3 regions of the Shewanella sp. 10N.286.51.B2 genome follow, and region 1 is predicted to be linked to each of the others. Evidence: predicted binding sites of a transcription regulator. Region 1 holds the regulator's gene; each other region holds the start of a gene.
The links. The regulator NrdR, encoded in region 1, represses ribonucleotide reductase genes. The targets are predictions, from matches to a motif close to AAACACNANATNTNGTGTTT.
Positions count from the first base shown of each region.

Region 2: the regulator NrdR is predicted to act here: its motif matches at 4,518-4,537, upstream of nrdA (class 1a ribonucleoside-diphosphate reductase subunit alpha).
Region 3: the regulator NrdR is predicted to act here: its motif matches at 1,808-1,827, upstream of nrdD (anaerobic ribonucleoside-triphosphate reductase).

Region 1 is NZ_JBFRKH010000015.1:30,586-37,824, reverse strand. Features, by position in the region: gene glyA (serine hydroxymethyltransferase) at 1-964, shown strand, start outside; gene nrdR (transcriptional regulator NrdR) at 1,121-1,570, shown strand; gene ribD (bifunctional diaminohydroxyphosphoribosylaminopyrimidine deaminase/5-amino-6-(5-phosphoribosylamino)uracil reductase RibD) at 1,712-2,866, shown strand; gene AB4140_RS04455 (riboflavin synthase) at 2,930-3,586, shown strand; gene ribBA (bifunctional 3,4-dihydroxy-2-butanone-4-phosphate synthase/GTP cyclohydrolase II) at 3,671-4,774, shown strand; gene ribE (6,7-dimethyl-8-ribityllumazine synthase) at 4,896-5,375, shown strand; gene nusB (transcription antitermination factor NusB) at 5,390-5,794, shown strand; gene thiL (thiamine-phosphate kinase) at 5,888-6,844, shown strand; gene AB4140_RS04430 (phosphatidylglycerophosphatase A) at 6,844-7,239, shown strand, end outside.
Region 2 is NZ_JBFRKH010000046.1:61,139-68,377, reverse strand. Features, by position in the region: gene AB4140_RS12895 (LysR family transcriptional regulator) at 1-440, shown strand, start outside; gene yfaE (class I ribonucleotide reductase maintenance protein YfaE) at 511-849, opposite strand; gene nrdB (class Ia ribonucleoside-diphosphate reductase subunit beta) at 839-1,969, opposite strand; gene nrdA (class 1a ribonucleoside-diphosphate reductase subunit alpha) at 2,025-4,313, opposite strand; gene AB4140_RS12875 (HAD family hydrolase) at 4,777-5,445, opposite strand; gene ubiG (bifunctional 2-polyprenyl-6-hydroxyphenol methylase/3-demethylubiquinol 3-O-methyltransferase UbiG) at 5,596-6,321, opposite strand; gene gyrA (DNA gyrase subunit A) at 6,678-7,239, shown strand, end outside.
Region 3 is NZ_JBFRKH010000001.1:93,557-100,795, reverse strand. Features, by position in the region: gene nrdD (anaerobic ribonucleoside-triphosphate reductase) at 1-1,747, opposite strand, end outside; gene rssA (patatin-like phospholipase RssA) at 2,154-3,128, opposite strand; gene AB4140_RS00370 (DEAD/DEAH box helicase) at 3,247-4,614, shown strand; gene AB4140_RS00365 (DUF3010 family protein) at 4,694-5,131, shown strand; gene AB4140_RS00360 (M48 family metallopeptidase) at 5,233-5,916, shown strand; gene AB4140_RS00355 (HNH endonuclease) at 5,958-6,392, shown strand; gene AB4140_RS00350 (peptidoglycan DD-metalloendopeptidase family protein) at 6,453-7,239, opposite strand, start outside.

The sequences.
Region 1 (7,239 bases):
TTCTCAAGCAAACTCAGCAGTTTTCATGGCGCTTTTAGAAGGCGGTGATACTGTTTTAGGTATGAGCCTTGCTCACGGCGGTCACTTAACTCATGGTTCTCACGTTAGCTTTTCAGGCAAGTTATACAATGCGGTACAGTACGGCATTGATGAAGTAACAGGTAAAATTGACTACGCAGAAGTTGAGCGTTTAGCCGTTGAGCATAAACCCAAAATGATCATTGCTGGTTTTTCTGCTTACTCTGGGATCATAGATTGGGGCAAATTCCGCGAAATCGCTGATAAAGTAGGTGCTTACTTATTTGTCGATATGGCGCACGTTGCCGGTCTTGTGGCTGCAGGTATCTATCCGAATCCGCTACCTCATGCACACGTTGTGACAACCACTACCCATAAAACCCTAGCGGGCCCTCGTGGTGGTTTGATTTTATCTGCCATTAACGATGAAGCTATCTATAAAAAACTAAACTCTGCAGTATTCCCTGGTGGCCAAGGTGGCCCATTAATGCACGTTATTGCAGCCAAAGCGGTAGCATTTAAAGAAGCATTAGACCCTGAATTTACCACTTATCAAGAGCAAGTGGTTGCTAATGCGAAAGTGATGGCGAAAACCTTCATTGAGCGTGGCTACAATGTTGTTTCTGGTGGCACCGATAACCACTTATTCTTACTTGATTTAATCAACAAGGATATCACTGGTAAAGACGCAGATGCTGCGCTAGGTCATGCAAATATCACAGTTAACAAAAACTCAGTACCAAATGATCCACGTTCACCGTTTGTGACGTCTGGTTTACGTATTGGCTCTCCTGCTATTACCCGCCGCGGTTTCACTGAAACTGAATCTGTAGAGTTAACTAACTGGATGTGTGATGTGTTAGATGACATCACTAACGAAGCTACTATTGAGCGCGTTAAAAACCAAGTGCTTGAATTATGCGCTAAGTTCCCAGTTTACGGTTAATGTCAACCGAGATTGATTAACATAAACAATGATCTATTTAACTAACGCGGATAATCTTTTCGATAAGGTTAACCTTGTAAAGTAAATAGGATAAACTTCAATGGTCGTAAGTACTCAGTGCTTACGGCCATTTTGTTTTTTATTTCAGGAGCGGATATGCATTGCCCATTTTGTAGCGCGACAGATACGAAAGTTATTGATTCAAGACTCGTGGCTGAAGGCCATCAAGTGCGCCGTCGCCGGGAATGTACTGAGTGTCATGAACGCTTCACCACTTTTGAAGGCGCCGAATTAGTCATGCCGCGGGTGATCAAGCAAGATGGCACTCGCCAACCATTTGATGAAGATAAGCTGCGTGGCGGCATGCTTCGGGCTGTTGAAAAACGCCCAGTTTCAATCGATCAAATTGAGCAAGCGTTAAGTAAGATTAAGTCCACTCTTAGAGCAACAGGTGAGCGTGAAATTGATTCGGCCATGATTGGTAATTTGATGATGGATCAATTGATGATCCTAGATAAAGTTGCCTATATCCGTTTTGCTTCAGTTTATCGCGCCTTTGAAGATGTTTCCCAATTCGGTGAAGCCATCGCCAAGCTGCAAAAATAATCTAGCTTATTTTTATTGCCGTCTTTAATTAATTGCAGTCTTACATTTGTTGGTATTGGCACTTTGTATTCTTGCCAATGATTAACCTTATTTAGCAGTTCTGAATTTTAATGACTGCTTTTTAGTTTCTAGAAGGTCTTTATGTCTCAGTGGTCAAAATGTGATATTGAAATGATGAGCCTTGCTATTTCATTAGCTGAAAAAGGCCGTTATACCACACGTCCAAATCCTAATGTGGGTTGTGTGATTGTCGCCAATGGCGAGATCATTGGTCAAGGCTATCATATTAAAGCGGGTGGCCCCCACGCCGAAATTCACGCCTTAAAAGATGTCGAAAATCGACAATTACAACAGCTACTCCCTCAAGCTACAGCCTATGTCACCCTTGAACCCTGCAGTCATTATGGCAAAACCCCGCCATGTGCTAAGGCATTAATTGCAGCCAAAGTGAAGCGAGTGGTGATTGCGCAAATGGATGCGAATCCGCAAGTGGCGGGTAATGGCGTTAGCATGCTTGAAGCGGCAGGTATTAAAGTTGATGTGGGTTTGCTAACAGCTGCGGCAAGCCAACTTAATATCGGCTTTATGAAACGCATGACTACGGGATTACCTGAAATCACCATTAAGCTGGCAGCCAGTTTGGATGGTAAAACCGCGCTATCGAATGGGGTATCAAAGTGGATAACCGGCCCCGAAGCCAGAGCCGATGTGCAAAAGCTGCGCGCCCGTCATTGCGCGCTAGTGACTGGCGTTGAAACTGTGTTAGCTGACGACCCCTCTTTGAATGTGCGCTACGAGCAATTGGCTAGTGTACAAAACAGCCTTGCTGAGTCTGACCTTCAACAGCCTTTAAGAGTGGTGCTTGATAGTAAAGCAAGGCTGACTGCCGACTATAAAATGTTTACTATTGAAACGCCGATTTTGCTGGTGTCTTGTGTCGACTATCCAGCAGAAGTAAAACAAGATTTTAAGTCCCATGTTAGCTTTATCACAATAGCGGCTAATAACGATGGACGAGTTGATTTGCATGCTTTATTTACACACTTAGGCCAGCATTGTAACTCAGTATTAGTCGAGGCTGGTGCCAGCGTTGCTGGTAGTGTTATTCAAAGTAAATTAGCTGATACACTTTATTTGTACCAAGCAATGAAAATATTAGGCAGTCATGGACGCAATTTGATGCAATTAGACGACTATCAAACTATGGATCAGATTCCTGATGTACAATTAACGGATTGTCGCAGAATTGGTACAGACCAACGACTGATTTTAAAGCTTAATTCGCCAGCGAATTAACTAATGCAATTTTGTCTATCGGTCGATGCTAAGCGTGGCCCAAAAGATAACAAGTGAGTAAATATGTTTACTGGGATTATTGAAGCACTAGGTACATTAAGAAAAGTTGAGCGTAAAGGCGATGATATTCGTTTGACTGTAGCCAGTGGCAAGCTCGACTTAACCGATGTAAAACTGGGTGACAGTATTGCCACTAATGGGGTGTGTTTAACCGTAGTACAATGTTTAGCAGATGGTTATGTTGCAGATATTTCTGCTGAAACCGTTGCCTTAACCGGATTTGCTAAATATAACGTCGGTCAAAAAGTAAACCTTGAAAAAGCGGTGACCCCAACGACCCGATTAGGCGGCCATATGGTTAGCGGTCATGTGGATGGTATTGCCACAGTGGAGCAGCGCCTTGTGCGTGGCCAAGCCATTGAGTTTTGGCTGGCAGCTCCCGCTGAGTTATCTCGTTATATTGCTCATAAAGGTTCGATCACCATTGATGGCGTTAGCTTAACGGTAAATGAAGTTGATCAGCACAGATTCAGATTAACCATAGTGCCTCACACTGCAGCTGAAACCACCTTATTAGCTTTACAAGCGGGTCATAGCGTCAACATCGAAGTTGACCTTATTGCACGTTATCTTGAACGCTTAATGAAAGTAGAACAAAAGCCAGCCACTGAAAGTGGTGTCACAATGGAATTGTTGGCAAGTGCTGGATTTATGCGATAACTGATTATTACTGGTAAATATTATTACCGGAGCATATTTACTCTATATCGCTGATATAGACAAAACAATATAAAGGTCTTAGCAATGGCATTACATAGTATAGAAGAGATCATCGAAGACATTCGTCAAGGTAAGATGGTTATCTTGATGGACGATGAAGACAGAGAGAACGAAGGTGATCTTATCATGGCGGCCGATAAGGTGACGCCAGAGGCCATTAATTTTATGGCGACCTTTGGCCGTGGACTGATTTGCCAAACCATGACTAAAGAGCGTTGCCAGCAACTGAACTTGCCGTTAATGGTTACCAACAATAATGCTCAGTTCTCAACAAATTTTACCGTTTCCATTGAAGCGGCAACGGGGGTCACAACGGGCATTTCAGCCCATGATCGCGCTGTAACCGTTCAAGCGGCTGTTGCTAAAGATGCTAAAGCATCAGATTTAGTTCAGCCTGGTCATATTTTTCCACTTATGGCACAAGATGGCGGGGTGTTAATTCGCGCCGGTCACACAGAAGCGGGTTGTGATTTAGCCCGTCTTGCAGGCTGCGAGCCATCTGGCGTGATAGTTGAAATTCTTAATGATGATGGCACTATGGCCCGTTGTCCAGATCTTGAAATCTTTAGTGAAAAGCACGGTATTAAAATGGGCACCATTGCCGATTTAATTGAATACCGCAACACCAAAGAAACCACGGTTGTGCGTGAAGCTGAATGTAAATTGCCAACGCGTTTTGGTGAGTTTAATATGGTGACTTTCAGAGACACCATCGATAATCAGCTACACTATGCCTTATTGAAAGGTGACGTTGAAGAAAACTGCCTAGTACGGGTACATTTACAAAATACCTTTAATGACTTATTCCACTCTGAACGCGATCAAAAACGTAGCTGGCCACTTGAAAACGCCATGGAGCGTATTGCATCAGATGGTGGTGTATTAGTACTGTTGGCGAATCACGAGCATTCAAGTGACATGCTCGCCAAGGTCAAAGCCTTTGAAGCGGAAGATAACGGTCAAGCGCCTACAGCTGCTAAATGGCAAGGAACCTCGCGCCAAGTCGGTGTTGGCTCGCAAATTCTTTCAAATTTAGGTGTGAGCAAAATGCGTTTATTAAGTTCACCCAAGCGTTATCACTCTCTATCAGGGTTCGGTTTAGAAGTAACTGATTATATTGCAGAATAATTCACTAACTTAGTGAAGTTAACATTTATCAATAATTGCACAGGACTCAGGGCATTTGGCTGTGGTATTATACCGCCACTTTTGCCCAGAGCCGGGTGCTTTAGCTAATTTAGGTAAGATAATGATCGTAGTTGAAGGTAATATCGAAGCAAAAAATGCCAAAGTGGCGATCGTAGTATCGCGTTTCAATAGTTTTCTTGTTGAGAGTCTGCTTGATGGCGCATTAGACACACTAAAACGTTTAGGTCAGGTAAATGACGACAACATTACTGTTGTTCGTGTTCCTGGCGCTGTTGAATTACCACTTGCTGCACGTCGAATTGCTGCTAGTGGAAAGTTTGACGGTATTGTTGCACTTGGTGCAGTAATTCGTGGTGGTACTCCGCATTTTGATTTAGTTGCTGGTGAATGTAACAAGGGTCTTGCTCAAGTCGCTTTAGAGTATGATATCCCAGTTTCATTTGGCGTTTTAACCACTGATACCATCGAGCAAGCAATTGAACGCTCTGGTACTAAAGCTGGTAACAAGGGCACTGAAGCTGCACTTGGTTTACTAGAAATGGTTAACGTTCTGCAAGAATTAGAACAACAGTTAGTATAGTAGTAGGAAAAGTAATGAAGCCTTCAGAGCGCCGCAAGGCACGCCGTTTAGCTGTTCAAGCTATTTATTCATGGCAGTTAAGCAAGAACAATGTTGCTGATGTTGAACATGAATTTTTAACTGAACAAAACATTAACGGTGTTGATGTAGCTTATTTTCGTGAATTGCTATCAGGTGTAGCCACGAAAGCAACTCAACTTGATGATCTGCTAAAGCCTCATTTAGATCGTGATATTGAAGATGTATCACCCGTTGAGAAAGCCATTGTGCGTTTAGCAGCTTATGAATTAACTTATCGTAAAGATGTGCCATATAAAGTGGCCATTAACGAAGGTATCGAATTAGCGAAAGCGTTTGGTGCTGACGATAGTCATAAGTTTGTCAATGGTATGCTAGATAAGCTTGTTACTCGTAAGTAATGAATGAAAACGGTATCTTCGGATACCGTTTTTGTATGTAACGCTTTTTTCTACAAAATAATAGGTGGGCGGTTATCCGCACCAGATTATATCGTGAAAGAATTCCAACTTATCGAACAATTTTTCCGTGATAAAGGTCAGCAACGTCGAGATGTGCATTTAGGCATTGGCGATGACTGTGCATTAGTCCAACCGGCGGAAAACACATCTATTGCCATATCTTGCGACACCCTAGTCGAGAATGTCCATTTTTTACCGACAATGCCAGCTTATGAGCTTGGCTATAAATCTGTAGCGGTAAATTTATCCGATCTTGCTGCCATGGGCGCAGATCCGGCGTGGATGACGTTAGCGCTAACCTTGCCAGATGTTGATAATGAGTGGTTAGCGCAATTTAGCCAAGGGCTATTTGAAGCGGCTGAATATTACAGTGTTAGTCTGATCGGTGGTGATACCACCCGCGGGCCTCGCTGCATCAATATTACTATTCATGGTCAAGTGCCAACCGGTAAAGCATTAACCCGTAGTGGCGCGAAAATTGGTGACTGGGTGTATGTTACTGGCACTTTGGGTGACTCTGCCCTTGGGCTTGATATCCTGTTGGGCAAAAAAGAAGTCGCACATCAACATAAAGAATTTTTAATTAACCGTCACTATCATCCAACGCCTAGAATACTAGCGGGTCAAGCGCTACGCTCTTTAGCAACCAGTGCCATTGATTTATCTGACGGTTTATTTTCTGATATTCAGCACGTTTTAAAGGCATCTAATGTGGGTGCGATTATTGATGTGAATGAATTACCGCTATCGGAATCATTACAAGCATCATTGAGCCCTAATGAAGCAACTAGTTATGCGTTAACTGGTGGCGAAGATTATGAGTTGATGTTTACTGTACCAGAATCTCAACGTGGCGCTTTGGATATTGCACTGATCCACGCTGGGGTTAAATTTATTAAAGTAGGTCAAATTTGTGCCGGCGAAAAGTTACGCTTAGTGGCTGATGGCAAACCTTTTGAGCTAGAAAAAAATAGTTTTGAGCATTTCTAATGAAGTTTATTTCAACCGATCCAGCCGTTAAGAAATTAACCTTAACAAACCCTGTACACTTTTTAGCATTAGGTTTTGGCAGTGGTTTAGCCGCCAAAGCCCCGGGCACCTTTGGTACCCTTGCCGCAGTGCCGATTGTGTACTTGATGAGCTTTTTAAGCCTATCGGCTTTTATTTTTATCACGCTAATTAGCTGCCTTGTTGGTATTTATATTTGTGATAAAGCCGCTAAAGATATGGGCGTTCATGATCATGGCGCAATTGTGTGGGATGAAGTCGCAGGCTTAATGATCACCATGATTGCCGCCCCTGCTGGGGTAATTTGGTTAGTGGTTGGTTTTGCGTTATTTCGTTTTTTCGATATTTTAAAACCGTGGCCAATTCGTTGGCTCGAC
Region 2 (7,239 bases), on a different contig from region 1:
GTGAACAACTGAGTGACAGTTTAGAGTTCTTTACCATTGATAGTTTTCATCAATCTCTAATTGTTGCACCGAAACATCCGTTAGCGTCAATACCAGTGCCAAATATTTCACAATTAAACATGTATAAACAATTTGTTATTTGTGACTTAGAAACCACAGGTAAACCTATTTCAGCTAATTGTTGGCACGTGGACAGCTATTATTATATTACTTCTCTCGTTGCCCGTGGTTTAGGTTGGGCCTTAGTACCGGAGCATATTGCCCATTCAGATTGGTATACAGGCGAGATAATTGAGTTAAGCTGTTATCACATATCGGATTCACTCACCATTGAAATGGGATTAGTGAAGCGACGGGATAAAGGTGCGGGACACATAATGAACTGGATGTTTGGTGAGGTGGAAAAAATGTTCATCGCAGCTAAAAAAGAAAGAATATAATTCAATTTTTATGTCTATCAAAGATGCTATTACTAAAAGTCAGGTCATGACTTAGCGTTAATTAGTGATATTACTCAGTCACTAATAGATGTCTGCGTTGTTGAACGTAAATATTACTGGGTTCATCTGTGGTGAGATCTAAATCAATATTGCTATCGGGTACGCAGCAACATGGCAGGCATTCATCAGCTTCTAACTCAACAAGTGGCTCAGTGATATAGCTCACCTTACCACTAATGATTTTGGTTTTACAGGCACCACAAAAACCACGTCGACATTCAGAGAAGACGTTGACTTTTTTTATTTCTAATACTTCTAAAAGCGTGTGTTGCTGTTGATTAAACAGCAACACAGGTTCCCCATTTAAGCTAACAATGGGGGCTTTTTTTAAATGTCTATTATAGGTCAAAATCTAAAAACTCATCGCTATCAACAGCTGAATCAATTTGTCCTACTAAGTAAGAAGAGACTTCTACTTCTTGTGGGGCAACTTGTACCGCATCACTTTCAAGCCAGTTTTTCATCCAAGGAAGTGGATTAGTTTGCTCAGCATAAGGCTGTTTTAAATTAACCGCTTTCATGCGCTGGTTAGTAATATATTCAACGTACTGACATAAAATCTGTTCATTTAAGCCAATCATTGAACCGTCTTTAAATAAGTACTGTGCCCACTGCTTTTCTTGTTCTGCAGCTTTATAAAAGATGTCATAGGCTTCTTGCTCACATTCAGCCGCAATTTCACCCATTTCAGGATCGTCTTTTCCACCTTGCATAATATTTAAAATATGCTGAGTACTATTAAGGTGTAATGCTTCATCACGGGCAATCAAACGAATAATTTTTGCATTGCCTTCCATTAAGTTACGTTCAGCAAAAGCAAATGAACATGCAAAGCTAACATAAAAACGAATTGCTTCTAATGCGTTGACTGACATCATGCATAAATACAATGATTTTTTAAGAATACGGCTATTAACGGTAATTTCTTTACCGTTGATGAGGTGCGTGCCTTGTCCGTGTAGATTCATCACTTGGGTTAATTCAATCAAGTCATCATAATATTGAGCGATATCACCGGCCCGTTTTAAGATTTCTTGGTTGACGACGATGTCATCAAAAACTACTGAAGGATCATTAACAATATTACGAATAATATGGGTATATGAACGAGAGTGAATAGTTTCAGAGAAAGACCAAGTTTCAATCCAAGTTTCAAGCTCAGGTAACGACACTAATGGCAATAATGCTACGTTTGGTGAGCGGCCTTGAATTGAATCAAGTAAGGTTTGGTATTTGAGGTTTGAGATAAAAATATGCTTTTCATGCTCAGGTAAACTTTGATAATCGATTTTATCTTTACTTACATCTACTTCTTCCGGACGCCAGAAAAAGGATAATTGTTTTTCAATTAACTTTTCGAACACTTCATATTTTTGTTGATCGTAACGTGCAACGTTAACGGGTTGTCCCATGAACATAGGTTCATACATTGGGTTGTTCGGAGTTTGACAGAAAGTAGAGTAAGCCATTTTTATATCCCAAAAAAGCGGGGAAAACTCCCCGCGTTGATATGCTAATTAGTGATTAAATCTTACAAGCGCCGCTTGCACAACCATCGTCTTCTTTTTCAACGACAGTGATGTCATCAAACTGATCCGATGCACCATCACGGGTGTTGTGATAGTAAAGGGTCTTAACCCCAAGCTTATAAGCGGTGAGCAAATCTTTCAGTAAGGTTTGCATAGGCACTTTTTGATTATCAAATCGTGTCGGGTCGTAATTGGTATTTGATGAGATTGCTTGGTCCACAAACTTCTGCATCAAACCGACTAACTGTAAGTAACCCTCATTATTTGGCATATTCCAAAGTAATTCATACTTATCTTTAAGTTCATCAAAGTCAGGTACAACTTGCTTTAATTGACCATCTTTACTGGCTTTAACACTGATCAGGCCACGTGGTGGTTCAATGCCATTGGTTGCATTAGAAATTTGCGATGATGTTTCAGACGGCATTAATGCCGAAAGAGTGGAGTTACGCAGGCCGTGCTGTTTAATATCGGCACGTAAACCTTCCCAATCCATGTGTAATGGCTCGTCACAAATTTTATCCAAGTCACGTTTATAGGTATCAATGGGTAAAATACCTTGAGCGTACGTTGTTTCATTGAACAAAGGACATGCGCCTTGCTCTTTTGCTAAATTGTTTGATGCTTTCAATAAGTAAAATTGAATTGCTTCAAAGGTTTTATGGGTCAAGTTATTACCTGAGCCATCAGAATATTTCATGCCATTCTTAGCAAGGTAATTAGCGAAGTTAATCACACCTATGCCTAGAGTACGACGATTCATAGAACCAAGTTGCGCTGAAATGATTGGGTAATCTTGATAATCAAGCAAGTTATCTAATGCACGTACTGCTAAGTCAGCTAATGGTTCTAGCTCTGATAAATCTTTGATAGCACCAAGGTTTAATGCTGATAATGTACAAAGGGCAATCTCACCATTTGGATCATCAATATTCTTCAACGGTTTAGTTGGCAAGGCGATTTCTAAACAAAGGTTTGATTGCTTAATTGGCGCAACTTGCGGATCAAATGGGCTGTGAGTATTGCAGTGATCAACATTTTGAATGTAGATTCGGCCTGTTGATGCACGCTCTTGCATCATCAATGAAAATAATTCAACTGCTTTAATCTCTTTACGACGAATGCTTAAGTCAGCTTCATACTGAAGGTATAGACGTTCAAATTCGTCTTGAACAGCGAAGAAAGCGTCGTATAAACCTGGCACATCAGATGGGCTGAATAGGCTGATGTTTTGACCTTTGATTAAACGTTGGTACATCAATTTGTTTAGCTGTACACCGTAATCAAGATGGCGAACACGGTTGTCTTCAACACCACGGTTATTTTTAAGTACCAGTAACGATTCAACTTCTAAATGCCATAACGGGTAGAATAGGGTAGCTGCACCACCACGTACGCCGCCTTGAGAGCACGATTTAACCGCTGTTTGAAAGTATTTGTAAAATGGTAAGCAACCGGTATGGAATGCTTCACCACCGCGAATAGGGCTACCTAATGCACGGATACGACCGGCATTGATCCCAATACCTGCGCGTTGACTAACGTATTTTACAATTGAAGATGCGGTCGCATTGATAGAGTCAAGGCTGTCGTCACATTCAATTAATACACATGAGCTAAATTGACGTGTCGGAGTACGTACACCTGCCATAATTGGGGTTGGTAAAGAAATCTTAAATGTTGAAGCCGCATCATAAAAACGTTTGATGTAATCTAAACGGGTGTCTTTTGGGTAACGCGCAAATAAACAAGCTGCCACTAAAATATACAGGAACTGAGCACTTTCATAAATTTCGTTAGTGACGCGGTTTTGAACTAGGTATTTGCCTTCAAGCTGTTTAACTGCAGCATAAGAAAAGTTCATATCGCGCCAGTGGTCAATATAACCATCTAAAATGGTTAATTCTTCTGACGTGTAATCTTCTAAAATATGCTTATCGTATTTGCCAAGTTCAACCAAGCGAGTGACTTGATCAACTAACTTCGGTGGCTCAAATTGGCCAAAAGCTTTTTTACGTAAATGAAAAACAGCAAGTCTTGCAGCGAGGAATTGATAATCAGGCGCTTCTGGTGAGATTAAGTCTGCTGCTGCTTTAATAATGGTTTCGTGGATTGCTTCAGTTGGAATACCGTCAAAGAATTGTAGATGAGAACGTAATTCAACTTCTGAGACTGAAACGTTTTTCAATCCTTTAGCTGCCCACTCGATAACGCGATGAATTTTGTCTAAATCGATTGTTTCGCGTTCGCCACTGCGTTTTGTGACTGTCATATTGCTGTTCATTAAAAAAGCCTTGATTGTAAAATAGTTTGCGTGATTTAAATTTTGGATCTTTTTTAATCGTCTCGTTTACGATCGCCATTAAATCACAATACGTTCCCTTGTAAGTTGATCATCCATAAGCACTAACAACGTAATATATCCAAGAAATACGAGTGTTATTTGAAGACCCAAAGCAGAAAAAGCCTTGTGTCTTGTTCTGATGTCACACACAAGATATGGTGTTTAATTAAAACTTACATACAAGATAGTGAGGTTTGGGGCGATTTGCAAGCAGCAATTTAGTGAATAAGTTGTGGATATCTTATGTATAGTGGCCAATGTTAGTGAAGGCTAACCTGCTAGGTCAAAATACACGATATTTTGTTGGTTAAGATTAATATTTAGCCGAAAAAAAACGTGAGCTCGATCGCTACAATATTCGGCGATCGATTGTTTTGTTAACAAAATTATTTGCTATTTATATTTAAGATTTGTTAAGGAAAGCCTGATGTAAGTCGGCAACCTTGCTGAACTGAAAATCACTCGGCCATTCATTGGGTTTATCTTGCTCTGACAAATACCCCCATAATGCGATAGCGCCTTTCATCCCAGCATTACGGGCGGCAATTAAATCCCTTTCAGCATCACCTATATATAGGATGTCCTGTGGCAGGCAATTAATTTGCTGGGCAGCAAGTAACATTGGCGCGGTATGTGGTTTGGAGTGCTGGGTGGAGTCACCACTGATAATCGCAGTGAGTTTGTGCTCGATGTTTAAGGCCTTAACCAATGGCCGAGTAAAACGGGCTTGTTTATTAGTAACAACACCATAAGGGATGTCAAGTTGCTCTAATAACAACAGAAAATCATCAAAACCGCTAAATAATGATGCTTTTTCACCATTGACCCGTTGGTAATGCACTAACAAAGCTTGCTGAACTTCGATTTGTAACTCATGGGAAAGCTCAGGTATACCGGCTTTTACAAGCGCCAAACTACCATGGGAGGCAGCAGAGCGTAAGTTATCAATACTTTTACTAGCGATACCGCGCTCTTGCAAACTTAAATTTAATGCATGGACAAGATCTGGGGCTGTATCAGCTAATGTACCGTCTAAATCAAAGAGTATACCTTTAATCTTGTTCATAGTTATCCTAAGCGTGCTGAAGTTATTAGCGATTACTTAATCCGATTATGAATTAAGTGAAGGATTAAAGTAGTAATGTCACTGATTCACTGCAGTATTACTACTTTAATATTGTTCTACTATTTATGGCTGGCTATTAAAGATGACGATGTGATACTAATCAGCTTTTTGGGTGGCGATCATATAATTAACGTCAACTTTATTCGTGTACTTATATACACCCGTTAAAGGATTAAAGCTTATCCCAAGAGCATCACGGCAATGAAGCTCTGTTTGGTCAACCAAATTGATTAACTCAGACGGTTTAATGAACTTACTGTGGTCATGCGTGCCAACTGGCAGCATCTTTAAAACATATTCAGCGCCAACAATTGCTTGAATATATGACATCAGGTTACGGTTAATGGTTGAAAAGAACACATAACCGTTAGGTTTAATCATATCGCAGCATGCTTTAATCACTGATAATGGGTCAGGGACGTGCTCTAACATCTCCATGCATGTGACCACATCATAATAGCCTTGATGTTGCTGTGCATGTTCTTCTGCTGTCATGGTTTGATATTGGATATCGATGCCAGTTTCTAATGCATGCAGTTTAGCCACTTCAATTTGCGCTTCACCCATGTCTAAACCTGTTACATTGGCACCAATTTTAGCCATGCTTTCTGACAAAATACCACCACCACAACCGATATCTAATACTTGCTTACCAAAAATACCACCACTGGTTTGATCGATATAATTAAGGCGTAATGGGTTAAGTTGATGCAAAGGCTTGAAACTGCCATTAGGATCCCACCAAGACTGGGCCATTTGGGCAAATTTTTCTATTTCTTGATGATCTACATTTTGCGGCGTGGTTTGTTCTTGGTTAGACATGTCGAGAACCCATTAATTATTAGTATTTATTGCAGGTATTATAACCATTGGATTGAATAAACATAGTGAGATGAAGCAAGATTTCACTTTGGTTGACGGAATATTGCTCAATGTCTGCCCATAAAAACGACATCAGTTTTTTATGGGGCAATTTATCAAAATGAAATACGCAAATAATGTAATAGAGATTGTTGAATTTAAAGATTTTTTGACAGCTTTTATCCTCGCGTTAATATTTCCTTGTTCTAGGGTCTAGCCTCTTTAAATATCTGTGTTAGAATGCCAAATCACGTTTTTGAGCTACACAATAAAATGGAATAATTATTGTGCGCTAATTTTAGGGGAACGAGCAGTTTATGACTGATCTGGCATCATCAATTTCGCCAATTAACATCGAAGACGAACTAAAGAATTCATATTTAGATTATGCAATGAGTGTAATCGTAGGTCGTGCATTACCTGACGTTCGTGATGGGTTAAAACCTGTTCACCGTCGTGTGTTATTTGCCATGAACGAGTTGAAAAACGACTTCAATAAGCCTTATAAAAAATCAGCTCGTGTTGTTGGTGACGTAATTGGTAAATATCACCCACATGGTGACACGGCCGTGTACGATACGATTGTTCGTATGGCACAACCATTCTCAATGCGTTACACGCTCGTTGACGGCCAAGGTAACTTTGGTTCTGTTGATGGCGATTCAGCAGCGGCGATGCGTTATACCGAAATTCGTATGCGTAAGTTGGCACATTCTTTATTAGCTGACTTAGAAAAAGAAACCGTAGATTTTGTACCTAACTATGATGGTACTGAATTTATCCCAGCGGTTTTACCTACTCGTGTACCAACATTATTAATTAATGGTTCGTCTGGTATTGCGGTTGGTATGGCAACAAATATCCCGCCACATAACATTT
Region 3 (7,239 bases), on a different contig from region 1:
TTTCGACGTCTAAATGGAAACTGTTAGTGTAGTAACCTTTATCAGTAACCCCTGCAACCACACCAAACTCTTTGGCATCTAGCTGGCAAAAACGACTACATAAGTTTTCACTTGGGGTGCTGTATAGGCTAAAGCCATAACCTGTTTCTTGTTTCCACGCTTCAGTCGCGCGCTTCATCACTGAGATAATTTCAATGGCTTTAGTGCGTAACAGCTCGCTATCAAACACGTGCTCATCAGTACCATAAAGTGCATTAATGGTTTCATGTAAGCCAATGTAGCCTAATGAGATTGACGCGCGGCCATTTTTAAAGATTTCAGACACATCATCATCTGCATTTAAACGAACACCACAAGCACCTTCCATATATAGGATTGGTGCAACACGCGCTTTTACACCCACTAAGCGGGCAATACGGGTATCGAGTGCTTTACGAGCGAGTGTCATTCTCTGTTCTAATAAGGCAAAGAAAGCGGTTTCGTCGCCCTTGGCTTCAATGGCGATTCTAGGTAAGTTTAAGCTGACAACACCTAAGTTGTTACGCCCTTCATGAATTAACTCACCATTTTCTTCATAAGTTCCTAAGAATGAACGACAACCCATTGGCGTTTTAAATGAACCAGTAACGCGTTCAACTTGTTCATAATTAAGAATATCTGGATACATGCGCATGGTGGCACACTCTAATGCTAACTTCTTCACATCGTAGTTAGCATCAGCAGCTTTATGATTTAGGCCATCACGAATAGCAAAAACCAGTTTTGGGAATACCGCTGTTTTACGGTTTTTACCTAGACCTGCCATACGTACTTTAAGAATCGACTTTTGAATTAAACGCGCTTCCCAGCACGAGCCTAAGCCAAAACCAAAGGTCACAAATGGCGTTTGGCCATTGGCGGTATGAAGGGTATTTACTTCATATTCTAAAGACTGGAATGCGTCGTAACATTCTTTTTCAGTTTGCGCCATGGCAAAGGCTTCAACATCTGCTACGCCCCACTCTTTACCGATAACCAACTGCTTTTGATAGCTCTTTTGAACGAACTCAGCTAATACTTCATCAATGCGGTTAATGGTGGTGCCGCCATAGATATGGCTAGCCACTTGGGCAATAATTTGCGCAGTTACAGCAGTCGCAGTTGAAATTGATTTAGGGGTGTCAATTTCAGCGTTACCCATTTTAAAACCATGGGTTAACATGCCAGCTAAATCAATTAGCATGCAGTTAAACATTGGGAAGAATGGTGCATAGTCTAAGTCGTGATAATGCAGTTGACCTGACTCATGTGCAGCAACAATATCTTTTGGCAATAGATGCGACTTGGCATAATGTTTGGCCACGATGCCAGCAAGTAAATCCCGTTGAGTTGGAATAACTTTAGCGTCTTTATTGGCATTTTCATTTAAAATCGACGCGTCGCTTTGTTCAACCAAACCACGAATTTCACAGTTCAATTTACTTTTGGCTTCACGGCAAATATCACGGTCGTGACGATACTCAATATAATGACGCGCAACCTCTTTATGAGGACCTTCCATTAATAAGTTTTCAACTAAAGCTTGTAAATGATGGATCTCAACTTCTTCATCGTTAGCAACTTGATCTCTAATCACACAAGCGACTGTTGAAGCATAGTCTTCATCAGCACTACCTGTAGCAGTTTCCATTGCTGCAACAATGGCATCCTTGATCCGCGACTCATCAAATAGAGTACGACAACCGTCCCTTTTAATTACTACAGGCATTACTTTTACTCCTTTTATGCACAGGATATAAACACTATATATCCACACATAATTATCAACAAACACAATATATGGTGCATTAGGCAATAATAGGCACTAAAAATCCATGATCTAGATCATGTTTTGATGAAGGGGAACAAAATGAAAAAAATTACTGCCAAGCTCAACACTATTTAGAAAAGTTGAACTTGACCAGGTTATAAAAAGCAGCTACTGAGTGCTGAAACGCCTATAAATAGATTGCTATTTATTACAGATTTAAACTGGTAATTGCAGGCTTATACGAATAGTTATCGCAGATTTATACAAATAGTTATCACAGATTTATACTGGTATATTGATGCTTAAACAGGTCATTTCAACCGTTAAAAATCAGTATGATTAAAGCAAAGCGCTTTAATTGGCGTTAATCATTTGGGCTAATACCAAGGGCTGCATAAATTAAATGCGCAGATTGGCGCACAGATTGACGGCCTGCTTCTATCGCTTCATCAGCACGATGAAACTCCATGGTACCGATATCAGCAAGCTGTGGCACTAAACACACATCCGGTGGATCGCCCATTAATCTGGCGCGTTTATGGCGCTGCTCTAAAATATCCATTGATTGCGACATCACCGCAATCATCCCAGGGTGAGATTTCGTGCTTGTGGAAAACTTTTCTGAAAAACTATTTATATACTCTTTACCTTTACCTAGCAGATCCATAAACGCCGACTCTGGCTCTTTGGCCACTAATTGCTTTTCAATTTCAGTGGGCGCACAGCTGGTCATTTGTTGAGGCAACATATGCATACTATTACGGCGGTGACCATTTAAGTCCACTGCAATCACTACATCAACGTCCATGGTGCGGCACATTGACACTGGCACAGGGTTTACTACTGCGCCATCCACTAACCAGCGATCATGCAATTGTACTGGGGGTAAAAAGCCCGGCATTGAACACGAGGCTCTTACCGCATGACGTAAATCGCCTTCTTTGAACCAAATTTCTTGGCCAGAATATAAATCGGTCGCCACTGCCGCAAACGGCTTTTGCAATTGCTCTATTTTTAGATCGCCTATTCGACCAGCTAAAACATCAAATACTTTTTCACCACTGATTAAGCCACCTTTGCGCCAGCTTAAATCCATTAAGCCTAAAACATCCCAACTAGAAAACCCACTCACCCACTCATGTAACTCTTCTAAATGATCATTAGCATAAGCTGCGCCCACCAGAGCCCCAACAGAGCAGCCAGCAATCTTTTCAGGGTGGATCCCCATGGCGGCCAGCTCTTTTATCACCCCAATATGAGCCCAGCCCTTAGCCGCGCCACTACCGAGGGCGATCCCAACACGAAGTGATGATTTATTTTCTTTTGAAGCCTTAGACATTTACCAAACCCTTAACCATTTTTGCACACCTAAGTAGCTTATCTTACGCTTAAGCTGTTGGCTATCAAGTCGCTTACACGTTATAATATCTGGCTATCATTTTTTAGGGGATTTACCTTTGTTATTTACCGATTTTTCTTTAGATAAACGCTTACTAGACAGTCTAAAGCATATGGGCATTTCTGAGCCAACAGAAATTCAGCAGCAAGCCCTGCCAATTGCCCTAGCGGGTAAAGATTTAATGGCATCATCTAAAACCGGTTCAGGTAAAACCCTGGCGTTTTTATTACCTGCTTTGCAGCGGGTAATATCGACTAGGGCCCTCTCTAAAAAAGACCCTCGCGTTCTGATTTTATTGCCAACCCGTGAACTTGCTCAGCAAGTCTATGGTCAATTACGTTTACTGGTTGCCAATACCCAATATAAAGCCATTAGTATTTTAGGTGGCGAGAACTTTAACGATCAAGCAAAATCGCTATCTCGTGACCCACACTTTATTGTGGCAACACCTGGGCGTATTGCCGATCATCTTCAACAGCGCCACTTATACCTAAATGGCTTAGAGTTACTGGTACTTGATGAAGCCGATCGCATGTTAGATCTTGGTTTTGCGCCACAACTTAAAGCCATTAATGACGCTGCAGATCATAAGCGCAGACAAACCTTGATGTTTTCAGCGACATTAGATCACGATGACATCAATGATATCGCCGCAACATTATTAAAGACCCCTAGCCATGTGGCTATTGGCGCATCGCATGCAGAGCATAAAGATATCGTTCAGCGCATCTTTTTAGTTGACCACCTTGATCACAAACAAGCCCTGCTGCAGCATATTTTAAAACATGAGCAACACAAGCAAGTGATCATTTTTACTGCAACTCGCTCAGACACTGACAGACTCGCCAAACTATTGTCTGCTGAAGGGCTAGAAACCGCTGCGCTCAGTGGTGACTTAAGTCAGTCAGCACGTAATCAAATTATGGACAAATTCAGCCGTGGCCAACAAAAGATTTTAGTCACCACAGATGTTGCTTCTCGCGGGTTAGACTTATTAAATGTGTCATTAGTAATTAACTTTGACATGCCAAAGTTTGCCGAAGAATATGTTCACCGTATTGGCCGTACTGGCCGCGCAGGCGCTAAAGGCGATGCTATTTCATTAGTAGGCCCGAAAGACTGGGATAGCTTTAAGAAAGTACAGGTGTTCTTACGTAAGAACTTTGACTTCTCAACTATCGCAGGCCTTGAAGCTAAATTTAAAGGCTTAAGAGACAAGCCTAAGGCATCAAGCGCCAATGCAAAATCAGCTGATGCCAATACAGGTAATGCCAAGCGTGTCGCTAGCAAGAAGCCAAAAGTGGCACCTAAACGCGACAAGCGCTTTGCCACCGGTATTGATATTGGTGACGCACCAATGCGCCGTAAAGCAAAACCAGAAAAAATTATCGAAACAGATGATTCAATTGTCAGTGACGAAGAATAACCGTAATTTTGACAGCATGAACATATTTGAGCACAGCTCAACAACATGCCAAATAAACTCGCTCTAAGTAAGGTATAACATGAAGATTTGTGGTGTAGAATTAAAAGGTGGCGAAGCCATCATCAGCTTATTAAATTATGAGAAAGAGTCATTCAACGTACCGGAATGTCGTCAAATCTCGTTCAGCATTTCAAAATCTGTTGAAACAGAATCAATTCGTGAATTTCATTTTGCTTTCCATAAATTAATGGAAGATTACAAAGTTGATGAAATCGTGATTATTGAACGTGAACAAAAAGGCAAGTTCTCCGGCTCTGCTACTAGCTTTAAACTTGAAGCAGCAATTCAAATTACTGAATTACCAGTAGCGATTATTAGCCCAGTGACTATCAAAGAAGAGCTAAAGCGTAATCCGCCACAAGCCGATCTTGATACCCTTGAGCTTAAACGTGTGCAATTACCTGCTTTTGAAGCCGCATACGCTCAGCAAAACCGCCACATGTATGGCAAAATCTAACTCAGTTTGAATTAGATTTTCTTGTGAGTAAGCTGCTTTATGGCCTGTTTGTGGGTAAAAGCAGCTTACTGATAAGCTTAAAGTAAGCAATAAATATCCCTATGAATTCAAGAAAATCCGCCTCATTTTCCACTCCTGTTACATCAAAAAAAGTCAGACCAAGTGCGCCGCCGCAAATGACGGTAAAAGCGGTTAATCAAGCTACAGCGACTAAACTGGCGGCTAAGCAAGCCCTAGCAAGCCTGGTAACCAGTGATGAGGTAAAGGCCAAAAAACAGCAAACAGCCCAGCTTAAATACATTGCCGGTTATTCAGCCCAAACCATCGAACAGGTAAAAGGCTATATTGCCAATGACAGCTTAGCTGCCGTGCTATTAAAGCGTTACCCAAGTGTGCACGATATACGCACTGATAAAGCGCTTTATGACTACACCATGGTGTTTAAACAGCAATTCTTAAAACAGTCTGCGCCGCTTTCTAAAGTGGTTTTTGACGACAAAATCACCCTCAGTCATCAAGCCTTAGGCCTACATACCTACGCCAATCGCGTACAAGGCAGTAAGGTCAAAGCTAAGAATGAAATTCGAATTTCATCACGACTACGCCATGTGCCTGAGCCATTACTGAGAATGGTGGTGGTGCACGAATTAGCCCACCTTAAAGAAAAAGATCACAACAAAGCTTTTTATCAACTGTGCGAATATATGACCAGCGATTACCACCAGCTGGAATTCGACTTACGCTTATTACTGACCTGTATTGAGCTAGGAAAAGCCCCTTATTAAGCTTAAGATATTCATAAACCTATTTTCTTAGGAGGGTATTAATGTATGTAGCAAGCTTTAGGGGCGACAATCGTCGCACTCGAAAATACAAAACCGAAAAAGCAGCCATGAAAGCCATTCGTAATTGGCTTAAGGATAATCAACTTAAAGGGTTTTCGGTGGGTTTGATGGGACCCGATCTGGCGCCATGCGAATTTAATGATTGGGAGTTAATCCCATTTGAAGAACCCAAATCGGTATCTTTTTATTCATCTCAAAAATGGTTAAGCCTGCGTCTAAACGCTTTTGAAAAGTACGGCTCAGTTTGTCAGTGCTGCGGCACTAGCCCACAACATGGCGCAGTCATGCACGTTGACCACATCAAACCTCGCTCCAAATATCCTGAACTTGCGCTCGATATCGATAACCTACAAGTGCTATGCGATCAATGTAACCTTGGTAAATCAAATCACTCAGAAACCAAATGGCGCAAATAAAAAACCACTTTCAAACGAATTAAAAGTGGTTTTAATTTAACGATAAAAAGATTAAATGGGTTAACCTAAATCCATCATCATTTGTTTGGTTTTCACCAGTTGCTTAAAGGCGTTCATTTGCTTTTTAGGCAATACCGAGGCTTCAATGATACTCACCTTCATTGGGTTAACTGGGCGACCATTAACATGAAACTCATAATGTAAATGTGGTCCCGTCACCCGACCTGTGCTGCCTGATAAGCCAATCACCTGCCCGCGTTTAACCCGCTGGCCTTTTCTGACCAAGAACTTCGACATATGCAAATAGCGGGTTCTAACATTATTGTCGTGTTCAATCACAATATACTTGCCTGCAAAGCGATGATTAGTGACCATTGACACCACACCATCCCCCGGCGCTACCACTCTGGTGCCAGTAGGAGTGGCAAAGTCAGTACCGTTATGTGGCGAGGTTCTACCAGTAACAGGGTGCTTACGGGTCGGATTGAAATGTGAAGATAAGCGATACTGCCTTTCCAGCGGTATTCGCTGAAAGGCACTGGCTAGACCTTGGCCTTTGTCATCATAAAAATTACCATCCACATTTTGAAAGGCGCTAATATTTCTACCTCTGGTTTCAATACGCACCGCTTCTAATTTACTGGCTCCGGTGGATACGCCTTCAATAAATTGATCATTCATTAATACTGAAAATTGATCACCTGCACGCAAATCACGGGAGAAATTTAGCTTGCTTGAAAGTAGCGTTTCTATGGTTTGTATTTGCGCTGCAGTTAAACCTGAGCGCTGGGCCGATAAATAAAATGAGCCATTGATATCCCCACTAATAATGCGGTTTTGCCAAATG